One region of the Pseudonocardia yuanmonensis genome, then DNA from elsewhere that is predicted to be linked to it. Evidence: riboswitches for the same ligand, from Rfam matches in the RefSeq annotation. Region 1 holds a riboswitch; each other region holds the start of a gene.

The links. Region 1 has a riboswitch for S-adenosylmethionine ahead of thrC (threonine synthase). Riboswitches for the same ligand answer to the same signal wherever they lie in the genome.
Region 2: linked by a shared signal. The riboswitch ahead of ABD990_RS28465 (LLM class flavin-dependent oxidoreductase) and the one ahead of thrC (threonine synthase) in region 1 are both predicted to bind S-adenosylmethionine.
Region 3: linked by a shared signal. The riboswitch ahead of ABD990_RS20400 (aminotransferase class V-fold PLP-dependent enzyme) and the one ahead of thrC (threonine synthase) in region 1 are both predicted to bind S-adenosylmethionine.

What each region holds. Positions count from the first base shown of each region.
Region 1 is NZ_BAABIC010000002.1:110,425-113,692, reverse strand. Features, by position in the region: gene rpsT (30S ribosomal protein S20) at 2-268, shown strand; gene holA (DNA polymerase III subunit delta) at 559-1,527, opposite strand; SAM riboswitch class I at 1,741-1,885, shown strand; gene thrC (threonine synthase) at 1,892-3,157, shown strand.
Region 2 is NZ_BAABIC010000025.1:102,767-106,034, forward strand. Features, by position in the region: gene ABD990_RS28460 (LLM class flavin-dependent oxidoreductase) at 1-968, opposite strand, end outside; SAM riboswitch class I at 1,301-1,394, shown strand; gene ABD990_RS28465 (LLM class flavin-dependent oxidoreductase) at 1,515-2,711, shown strand; gene ABD990_RS28470 (NtaA/DmoA family FMN-dependent monooxygenase) at 2,720-3,268, shown strand, end outside.
Region 3 is NZ_BAABIC010000014.1:9,316-12,583, forward strand. Features, by position in the region: gene treS (maltose alpha-D-glucosyltransferase) at 1-150, opposite strand, end outside; gene ABD990_RS20400 (aminotransferase class V-fold PLP-dependent enzyme) at 339-1,850, opposite strand; SAM riboswitch class IV at 1,907-2,020, opposite strand; gene ABD990_RS34455 (putative leader peptide) at 2,506-2,592, shown strand; gene ABD990_RS20405 (hypothetical protein) at 2,815-3,156, shown strand; gene ABD990_RS20410 (hypothetical protein) at 3,164-3,268, shown strand, end outside.

The DNA.
Region 1 (3,268 bases):
CGTGGCGAACATCAAGTCCCAGATCAAGCGGGTCAAGACCAACGAGAAGCGCCGTCAGCGCAACAAGTCGGTCAAGTCGTCGGTCAAGACCGCGATCCGCAAGTTCCGCGAGGCCGCCGAGGCCGGCGAGACCGAGAAGGCCGTCGAGCTGCAGCGCGCCGCCGCCCGCGCCCTGGACAAGGCCGCCGGCAAGGGCGTCATCCACAAGAACCAGGCCGCCAACCGCAAGGCGGCCATCGCCAGGCGCGTCGCCAAGATCGGCGCGTGATCCTCGGGCGCGTCCTCCGTGCCCGGTGAGCTCCCGGGTTCACTGAGCCCGGTCGAGCGTTCCCGTCGACGGCGCTGTCCTTTCCCGTGGGACAGCGCCGTCGACGCGTTCTCGGAGATGGTCCGTCCCGGTGCGGGAGGGGCCGGCCGACGCTGAGGCGAGCGTCATGGCTCCACAACGCTCGTTGGCCGGGCTTCCGAACGCGTCGTGGCTCCATGACGCTCGTCGTCCAGAGTCCCTGAGCACCCTGAGCACGCCATGGCTCCATGACGCCGGTGGCGCGGGGTCGGTCAGCCGGTGCCGCGGGCGTCGACGACCGCGAGGACGGCGCGCTCGAGTGCGTAGGCCGGGTCTGCCGCCGCGCCCTTCACGTCCGCGTTGACCTGCGCGGTCGCGGCGATCGCCGTCGCGAGACCGGCGGGGTGCCAGGCCCGTACCTGGCCCTGCGCCTTGCGGATCTTCCACGGCGGCATGCCGAGGCTGCCCGCAAGGCGGTTCGGGTCCCCCCGGCCGGCCGCGCCGACCTTGGCGAGAGTGCGGACGGCGTCCGCCAGGGCGTCCGCGACCAGCACCGGGGCGACACCCAGCACGAGCGCCCAGCGCAGCGCCTCCAGCGCGCCCGCCCGGTCGCCGGCGACCGCCTTGTCCGCCACCGCGAACCCGGACGACTCGGCCCGGCCACGGTGGTACCGCCGCACGGCCTGGCCGTCGACCTGCCCGCCGGTGTCCGAGACCAGCTGGTTCGTGGCCGACGCCAGCTCCCGCAGGTCCGAGCCCACCGCCTCGAGCAGCACGCCGACGGCCTCGGCGGTGATCGAGCCACCGGCCCGCCGCACCTCCGCCCGGACGAAGTCGGCACGCTCCTCGGCACGGGTCAGCCGGTCGCACTTCGTCACGACCGCGCCGACCTTGCGCAGGTCGTCCGCCAGCTGCTTGCCCCGGGCACCGCCCGCGTGCACCGCGACCAGGACGATGCCGTCGGCAGGCTCCGCCGCGTACGCCAGGATCGCCGCGGCCAGCTCCTTGCCCGCCTCGTGCGCCCCCTGGATCACCACGACGCGACCCTCCGCGAACAGCGAGGGGCTCAGGTGCCCGACGAGCTCGCCGGGCGTGAGCTCCGCGGGGCGGTACCGGCGGATCTCGGCCTCCGCGTCGACGGCGCGGGCTGCGCGGAGGATCTCGCTCACGGCCCGCTCGACCAGCAGCTCCTCCTCGCCCACGACGAGCTGCACGGGGGCGGGCGGCGTGGTGGCCGGCATGGGTCCACCTCCTCTCGCGTGCGGCGCGGGTCCCGCGTGTGCCGGGCTCCGACGCCATCGTGGCGCACGGCGCCGACACTCCGTGACACGCCTCCCAGATCCCGTGCCCGGCTGGCTCGGAGCGGCACACGTGCCGTAACGTGCAGGTCATCCGGACCACTCCGGCCGCCACGCGCGCTCCGCACACGGGACCCGTACGGCACAACCGCATATGGCTCATCCAGAGGGGCAGAGGGAACGGCCCGACGAAGCCCCGGCAACCGGCGTCGAACGACGATCCGCGCAGTGCACCGTCAGGTGCCTGCACGTCGACGGACCAGGTGCCAATTCCGGCCCGCACCAGCGGGACAGATGAGGAGATCTGATGACTCTCACTGCAGACACGCCTGCCGGCACCACCTTCGACCTCGGCTCCGCTCGTGCACTGTCCTGTCGCGAGTGCGGCCACCAGACGCCGCTCGCCGCGGAGTTCGCGTGTCCGCAGTGTTTCGGGCCGCTCGAGATCGCCTACGACTTCCCGCAGGTCACCCGCGAGTCCATCGAGTCCGGCCCCAAGTCGATCTGGCGCTACAAGGACCTCCTCCCGGTCCCGGCGAACGTGCAGTCCTTCCCGAACACCGAGCCCGGGTTCACCCGACTCATCCAGGCGGACCGGCTCGCCGCGGAGCTCGGCGTCCGCAAGCTGTGGGTGAAGGACGACACCGGCAACCCCACGCACTCCTTCAAGGACCGGGTCGTCGCCGTCGCCCTCGCCGCCGCCCGTGAGCTGGGCTTCTCCGTCCTGTGCTGCCCCTCCACCGGCAACCTGGCCAATGCCGTGGCCGCCGCGGCCGCTCGCGCGGGCTGGGACTCGGTCGTGCTGATCCCCTCCTCGCTGGAGCAGGCGAAGATCACGACCACCGCGGTCTACGGCGGCACCCTCCTCGCCGTCGACGGCAACTACGACGACGTGAACCGGCTCGCCACCGAGCTCGCCGCCGAGCACGAGGAGTGGGCGTTCGTGAACGTGAACGTCCGCCCCTACTACGCCGAGGGCTCCAAGACCCTGGGGTACGAGGTCGCCGAGCAGCTCGGCTGGCGCCTGCCCGACCAGATCGTCGTCCCCGTCGCCTCGGGCTCGCAGCTGACCAAGGTCGACAAGGGCTTCGGCGAGTTCGTCAAGCTGGGTCTGGTCGACGAGAAGCCCTACACGATCTTCGGCGCCCAGGCCACCGGCTGCTCGCCGGTCGCCTCGGCCTTCGAGCAGGGGCACGACTTCATCCAGCCCGTCCGGCCGGACACCATCGCCCGCTCGCTGGCGATCGGCAACCCCGCCGACGGCCCCTACGTCCTCGACTCCGTGCGCCGCACCGGCGGTGCCGTCGGCCATGTGACCGACGAGGAGGTCGTCGAGGGCATCCGGCTGCTCGCCCGCACCGAGGGCGTGTTCGCCGAGACCGCGGGCGGCGTGACCGTCGCGACCGCGAAGAAGCTGATCGAGGCCGGCAAGATCGACCCCGACGCGGAGACCGTCCTGCTGATCACCGGGGACGGCCTCAAGACGCTCGACGCCGTGTCCGCCCACGCCCGGCCGACCGCGACGGTGCCGGCGACCAGCAAGGCCGTCCGCGAGGCGCTCGAGGGTCGCTGAGCAGTACGAGAACCACGCCGGGCCCGGGGGACGCGTTCCTCCGGGCCCGTCGTCGTCCCGCGTGCCCCTCGCTCGTCCGGACCCGCCGATGCCGGGCTCCGGGGAACCGTG
Region 2 (3,268 bases), on a different contig from region 1:
GGCAGCACCGGGTTGACCGAGACCGACTGGACGTCGTGCCGGTAGGACTTGTGGTAGTCGAGGATCTTCGCGGCGACTCGCTCCGGGGTCCCGACCAGCGCGGGGCCGTGGGCGACGGCCTCCTCGATCGTCGTGAAGGACATGGTCTTGCCCCTGCGCGGGTCGCCCGCGTGCGCCGCGGCGAGCGTGGCCGCCTGGGCCTCGTAGATCGGCCGGTACTCCGCGATCGCCTGCTCGTCGGAGTCGGCGAGGAACAGTCCGCCGGATCCGGACCCGACGTACCCGACGGCGGGGTCGTGCCCGTGCGCCTCGAGCTGCTCGCGGTAGCGGTCGATCAGGACCAGGTAGTTCTCCCGCGGCTGCAGGGCGTTGGCGGTGAAGATCGGGTCGCCCCACTTCGCGGCGAGGTCGACGGCGGCGGTGGAGGTGGCCGACCCGTGCCAGATGCGGAAGGGCCCGTCGAAGGGCCGCGGGTGGGTCGTCACGCCGTGGAGGTCGTGGTGGTGCACGCCGGTCCACGACACGTCCTCCTCGCGCAGCAGCCGGCGCAGGAGCTCGTGGTTCTCGGTGAGGTACTCGTACTGCTTCGCCAGTTCGAGGCCGAACAGCGGGAAGTGCCTGTCCTCGTTGCCCTTCCCGATCACGATCTCCAGCCGCCCGCCGGAGAGCTGGTCGACGGTCGCGTAGTCCTCGGCCACGCGGACGGGGTCGAGCAGGGACAGCACGGTGACCCCGGTGCTGAGCAGGATCCGGTCGGTGGCCTGGGCCAGGGCGCCGAGCAGCACGGTCGGGGCGGAGGAGACGAACTCGCCGGCGTGCCGCTCGCCGACGGCGTAGGAGTCGAAGCCGAGCCGTTCCGCGAGGACGGCGTTCTCCACGACCCGCTCGAGCCGCTCGTGCACGGAGATGATCTCGCCGGTGACCGGGTGCGGGGCGTGCGGGACGATGTCGAGGACCTGGAAGCGCATGGGGCAGCTCCTGAGGGGACGGCCGGAGAGGGATCGGACCGGATCGGTGGACGACGCCGTTGCCGGTCGTCGCGAGAGGGCACGGGGAACCGGTGCCGGCGGTGAGTCACCGTAACCGCGGTCGGGTGATCAGAGGAGCCCGACGTGGCGCCGCCGTGTCGTTGTCCGGTCCTTTGTGGTTCCCGGGGCCGACTGTGTTTCGCCTGGCGAGAGCACCGGATCCGGTGTCCGGACACGTCGGTCGGGTTTCGGCGTCGCTGATCACAGATGTCACCCGGAGTATTGACGGACGGGCCGTGCTGATCCCTACAGTGGCTCCGGCCCACGGGGCCACACCATCCAGAGCGGCCGAGAGACCCGGCTCGACGACGCCGCAGCAACCCCCCGTCCGACGGGTGCGGGTGCTACAGCCGGGAGCGATGGAGGAGCGATGTTTCTCGGGGTGCGGCGGCGCCACGTGGATCTCCTGCGCACGGCCAGCGCGGGCTGTCGGGCCTGACGAGGACCCGATCCCCGTCCCTTCTCCCGCAGGAGAGGTCTGCCCGCATGGCCCCCATCCATCTGGCCGTCGCGCTCGACGGCGCCGGCTGGCACCCCGCCGCCTGGCGCGAGCCCGGCGCCCGCCCCGATCTGCTCTTCACCGCCCGCTACTGGGCGGCCCTGGCCCGCGCCGCCGAGCGCGGCCTGCTCGACCTGGTCACGATCGAGGACGCCCTGGGCCTGCAGTCCGGCGACCACCTCGGGGCCGCCGACCGCCGCACCGACCAGGTCCGGGGGCGGCTCGACGCCGAGCTGGTCGCCGCGTTCGTCGCGCCGCTGACCCGCCACGTCGGGCTCGTCCCGACCGTCACGACCACGCACACCGAGCCCTTCCACATCGCCTCGGCGATCTCCACGCTCGACCACGACAGCCACGGCCGGGCCGGCTGGCGCGTGCAGACCTCGGCGCGCGCCGACGAGGCGCGGCACTTCGGGCGCCGCACGCTGCCCGAGATCCGGCGGGAGACGCTCGGCACACCGGGGACCGCGGCCGCGGTCCAGGACCTGTTCGACGAGGCGGCCGACGCCGTCGAGGTCGTCCGGCGGTTGTGGGACAGCTGGGAGGACGACGCGGAGATTCGCGACGCCGCCACGAACCGCTTCCTCGACCGCGACAAGGTGCACACGATCGACTTCGAGGGGCGCTTCTTCGCGGTGCGCGGGCCCGGCATCGTGCCGCGGCCGCCGCAGGGCCAGCCGCTCGTCGTGGCGCTCGCCCACGCCCGGGCGGCGTACGAGCTGGCCGCCCGCGCCGCGGACGTCGTGTTCACCACGCCGCAGGGAGCCGCCGACATCCCGGCGATCCTCGGGGAGATCCGCGCCGCCCAGCACACGGTCGGGCGCACGCTGCCGCCGCTGAGGGTGCTCGCCGATCTCGTCGTGGTCCTCGACGCCGACGCCGACGCGGCCCACGCCCGGCTGCGGCGGCTCGAGGAGCGGAGCCCGCTGTGCTCCGAAGCCGCGGTGCTGGCCGGCACCCCGACCGCGCTCGCCGACCTCCTGGAGTCCTGGCGGGACGAAGGGATCGACGGGTTCCGGCTGCGGCCGGCCGTGCTGCCCACCGATCTCGACGCGATCGTCGACGGGCTGGTCCCGGAGCTGCAGCGGCGGGGCCTGTTCCGCACCGCCTACGAACCCGGGACGCTGCGCGAACGCGTCGGGCTGGAACGGCCGGCGAACCGGTACGCCGGGGTGGCGGCGTGAGCGAGCACGTGAGCGAACCATCGGCACAGCGCACCCGGAAGCGGCAGGTGATCCTCGGGGCCTACTTCCCGGGCGTCAACCACGACACCGTGTGGAGCGACCCGGCGTCGGGCAGCCACATCGACTTCGCCTCGTACGAGCACTGGGCGCGCACCGCCGAGCGCGGCACCTTCGACCTGCTGTTCCTCGCCGAGGGGCTGCGGCTGCGGACCCGCGGCGGGCAGGTCTTCGACCAGGACGTCGTCGGGCGGCCGGACACGTTCACGGTCCTGGCCTCGCTGGCCGCCGTGACCGAGCACATCGGGCTCGCCGGCACGATCAACGCCACCTTCAACGAGCCCTTCGAGCTGGCCCGGAAGTTCGCGACGCTGGACATCCTGTCCGGCGGGCGGGCCGCGTGGAACGTCGTGACCAGCTCGGACGCGGACACCGGCGAGAACTTCCGCAGGGGCGGGTTCCTGCAGCACTCGCAGCGGTACGAGCGGGCGGGGGAGACCCTCGACGCCGTTCGCGCGCTGTGGGACTCCTGGGGGTCCGACGCCGTCGTGGCCGACCCG
Region 3 (3,268 bases), on a different contig from region 1:
GACGGGCGACTTGGCCCGGGCGCGATGGCGGAGCGTGCGGGGACGCGCGGGATGCAGGTGCTCCGCGTAGGTGATCTCGCTGGGCTCGTGGGGGTGCTGCTCCGCGGTCTCCTCGGACTGCGCTCGAGACAGCGCTGCGTCGTCTGCCATCTACTCTCCGTGCTCGCCGCGACCCGGTCGTCGCCCGGGGGTGGGTGTACCACCCGCGTCAGCGGGGAAACGACGGTGACGCGCCGACGATGCGCCCGTCCACCCGACCGCACAGGCCGAACGGGCCTGCCGCACCGCTCGGCGACGGGCGCCCGTCCGCGCGGGGTCGGTGCGGGGTCGGCGCGGGCTCAGTGCCCGCAGGCCGCCCCGCCCGGTCCGGCGACGGTGCCGAGCTTCAGCGGGTCGAGGTCGCGCGGGTCCGGGGCCGGGGTCCACCGGCCGTCGACCTCCCGGTAGTCCCACTCCGGGCCCGCGCCGGCGATCGTGCGGACGGCCTCGACCAGCCGGTCGACGTCGGCCCCGGTCGTGTTCAGGCCGAGGCTGACGCGCACCGCGTCGGCCCCGCCGGCGAGGCGGGCGAGCAGCGGGTGGGCGCAGAAGCGGCCGTCCCGCACGCCGATCCCGTGCTCGGCGGACAGCGCCGCGGCGACGAGCCCGGCCGGGACGTCCGTGACGGTGAAGGAGGCGACGGCGACCCGGTCCGGCGCGTCGGCCCAGATCCGCAGCGGGCGCACGCCGGCGATCCCGGACAGGCCGTCGACCAGGCGGGCGAGCAGGGCGCGCTCGTGGGCGGGGGCGATCTCGTCGATCACGGGGTCGAGGGCGCGGCAGGCCGCGGCGATCGCGGCGGCGCCCAGGACGTTGGGCGTGCCGGCCTCGTGCCGGTGCGGCGCCGGGGCCCAGCTGACCTCGGTCGCCCGGTCCTCGACGCCGACCGAGCGCACCGCGCCGCCGCCGGCGAGGTACGGGGTGGCGACGTCGAGCCAGTCCCGCCGCCCGATCAGCGCGCCCGCGCCGTAGGGGGCGTAGAGCTTGTGCCCGGACAGCACGACGTAGTCCACACCGGACGCGCCGATGTCGACCCTGCGGTGCGGGGCGAGCTGGGCGGCGTCGAGCACGACGCGGGTGCCCGCGGCGTGCGCGATCGCGCAGATCTCGTCGATCGGCAGGATCTCGCCCGTGACGTTGGAGGCGCCGGTGATCGCCAGCAGGGCGGTGGGCTCGGCGGCGAGCGCGTCCCGCAGCAGGTCGAGGGTCTCGCCGACGGTGTCCGGGGCGCGCAGCACGCGGTGGTCGGTGCCGCGCCAGGCCAACAGCGTGGCGTGGTGCTCGACGTCCAGGCACAGCGTCGCGCCGGGGACCGCGCCGGCGAGCAGGTTGAGCGCGTCCGTGGTGTTGCGGGTGAACACGACGACGTCGTCGGCGCGCGCCCCGACGAACCGGGCGACGGTCTCCCGGGCACCCTCGAGCACCGAGGTGCAGACCTGCGAGGCGTACCCGGCGCCGCGGTGCACGCTCGAGTAGTAGGGGAGGAGCTCGGCGACGTGGTCGGCGACCGCACGCAGGGCGGGGGCGCTCGCGGCCAGGTCCAGGTTCGCGTAGGGCACGGTGCGGCCGTCGACGAGCGGGACCGGGAGCCCGGTGCCGACGAGCTCCGGCAGGGGCGTCGGTGCCGGGGCCGTGGTGGTCGAGGTGGTGGTCGAGGTGGTCGAGGTGGTGGTCGGGGCCGTGGTGGTCGGGGTCGCCGCCGCGGCGGGCGCGGTGCGCGCGGGCTCCTCGGCGGCGGTGCAGCCCGGAGCCTCGGCGCAGCGCGGCGCCGAGTCGATCTGGGTGTCGACCTGGGTGCGGACGTCGGACATCGTGGATCCTCCCGGATCACTCAGGACCCGGGACGGCACGAGGTGCCGCACACGAGGGTCCGCGCTTGCCGGCCGCGGGTCCGCGGCGGCCCGGTCGTCACCCGGAGCACCCCACCGCGGAGGAGGGTTGCCGGCCAGCGAGCCGGGGCTTGGCGCTGGCGCTCTTGACCTGACGACGACGGTAGGTGTCGATCCGGGGCCCGGTCAAGTGTGATCCGGGCCGCGGAATCGGCGCCGAGAATGACCGGACAGTGCGGTCGTCGGCGTTCCAGATCGGCGGTGAATGTCCGATCTCCGGGGCGGCTCGACCCATTTCCTCGGCATTTCCGTCCCTTTTGCCCCGGGCCGGGACCGCTGGTCACTCTGCGTTCATGAGCGGCGAGAGCAATGCTGTCATCCGGTCGGGGAGGGCATCGTAGAATCGCCAGGTCGAGCCGTTGGCGCGTGATCGGTTCCCGGCTCGACCGACACGATCGCGTGAAGAATCGGGCCCGCGTCACACGCTGCTCCGGGCCTGTTCCGGCGCCGATGAACCGCCGAAACGAGTGACCTGGGCCACGGAGAAGGGCCCGAGATGGCCCGGAACGGGCGTGGGACGACCCTCTGTCCGACCCCATGATCTCCACTGCTCCGTCCGGATGACACAGTTCCGGTCGTGCGCCTCACCGACCGCTTCGCCTATCGACGTCACGTCGATCTGGGTCGCGTGGCGAGCGCGCTGTGTAGTGCGCCGGTGAACTGAGGCCCGGGCCCCGCCGGCCCCGCCCCCTTCACCCTCGCGTTCCCCGCGGCGCACCGCCGTCCCCGTTCGCCCGGCCTCGGTCCGGGCCGCCGACCGGTGCGCCGGGCCGTGCCCACCGCCGTCCGCCCCACCGCCGCCGCTGTCCATGCGGACCGTCCGGCGTTCCCGGGCCGCGGTCCGCCGCCGTCCGCTCCCCAGATGAGAAGAAGTGGAGACACTGTCGTGCCGCGACACCGATACCGACCACCTCGGTCGGCACTGACCCGGCTCGCCGGGTCCGCGACCCTGGCGGGCGCCGCCGTGGTCGGCCTCACCGGGCCGGCCCAGGCCGCCACGCCGGACCTGGTGCCGGACCTCGCGCCGCTGCTCACGGCCCACTACGACCCCGCTGACGGTACCGGGCCGGCCCCCGCGCCGGAGGCGCCGTACGTGGAGCCGTCGTACACGGCGTTCGAGCAGGGCGACCTGCTCGGCCAGGGCCGCGACTTCGCTCCCGCCGGCGTCCCGATCGCCGGGCTGACCCAGTCGGCGGTGGGCGCGCCCAGCCGACTCCTGCCGAGCTGAGGCCGGGATGCGCGCACAGAGGCGAAGCCTGCGGAGCCGACCATCCGCACCGAAGAAGATCCTGCTCGGGCTGCTGGCCCTGGGGGTCCTCGCCGGGGTGACCACCATCCCG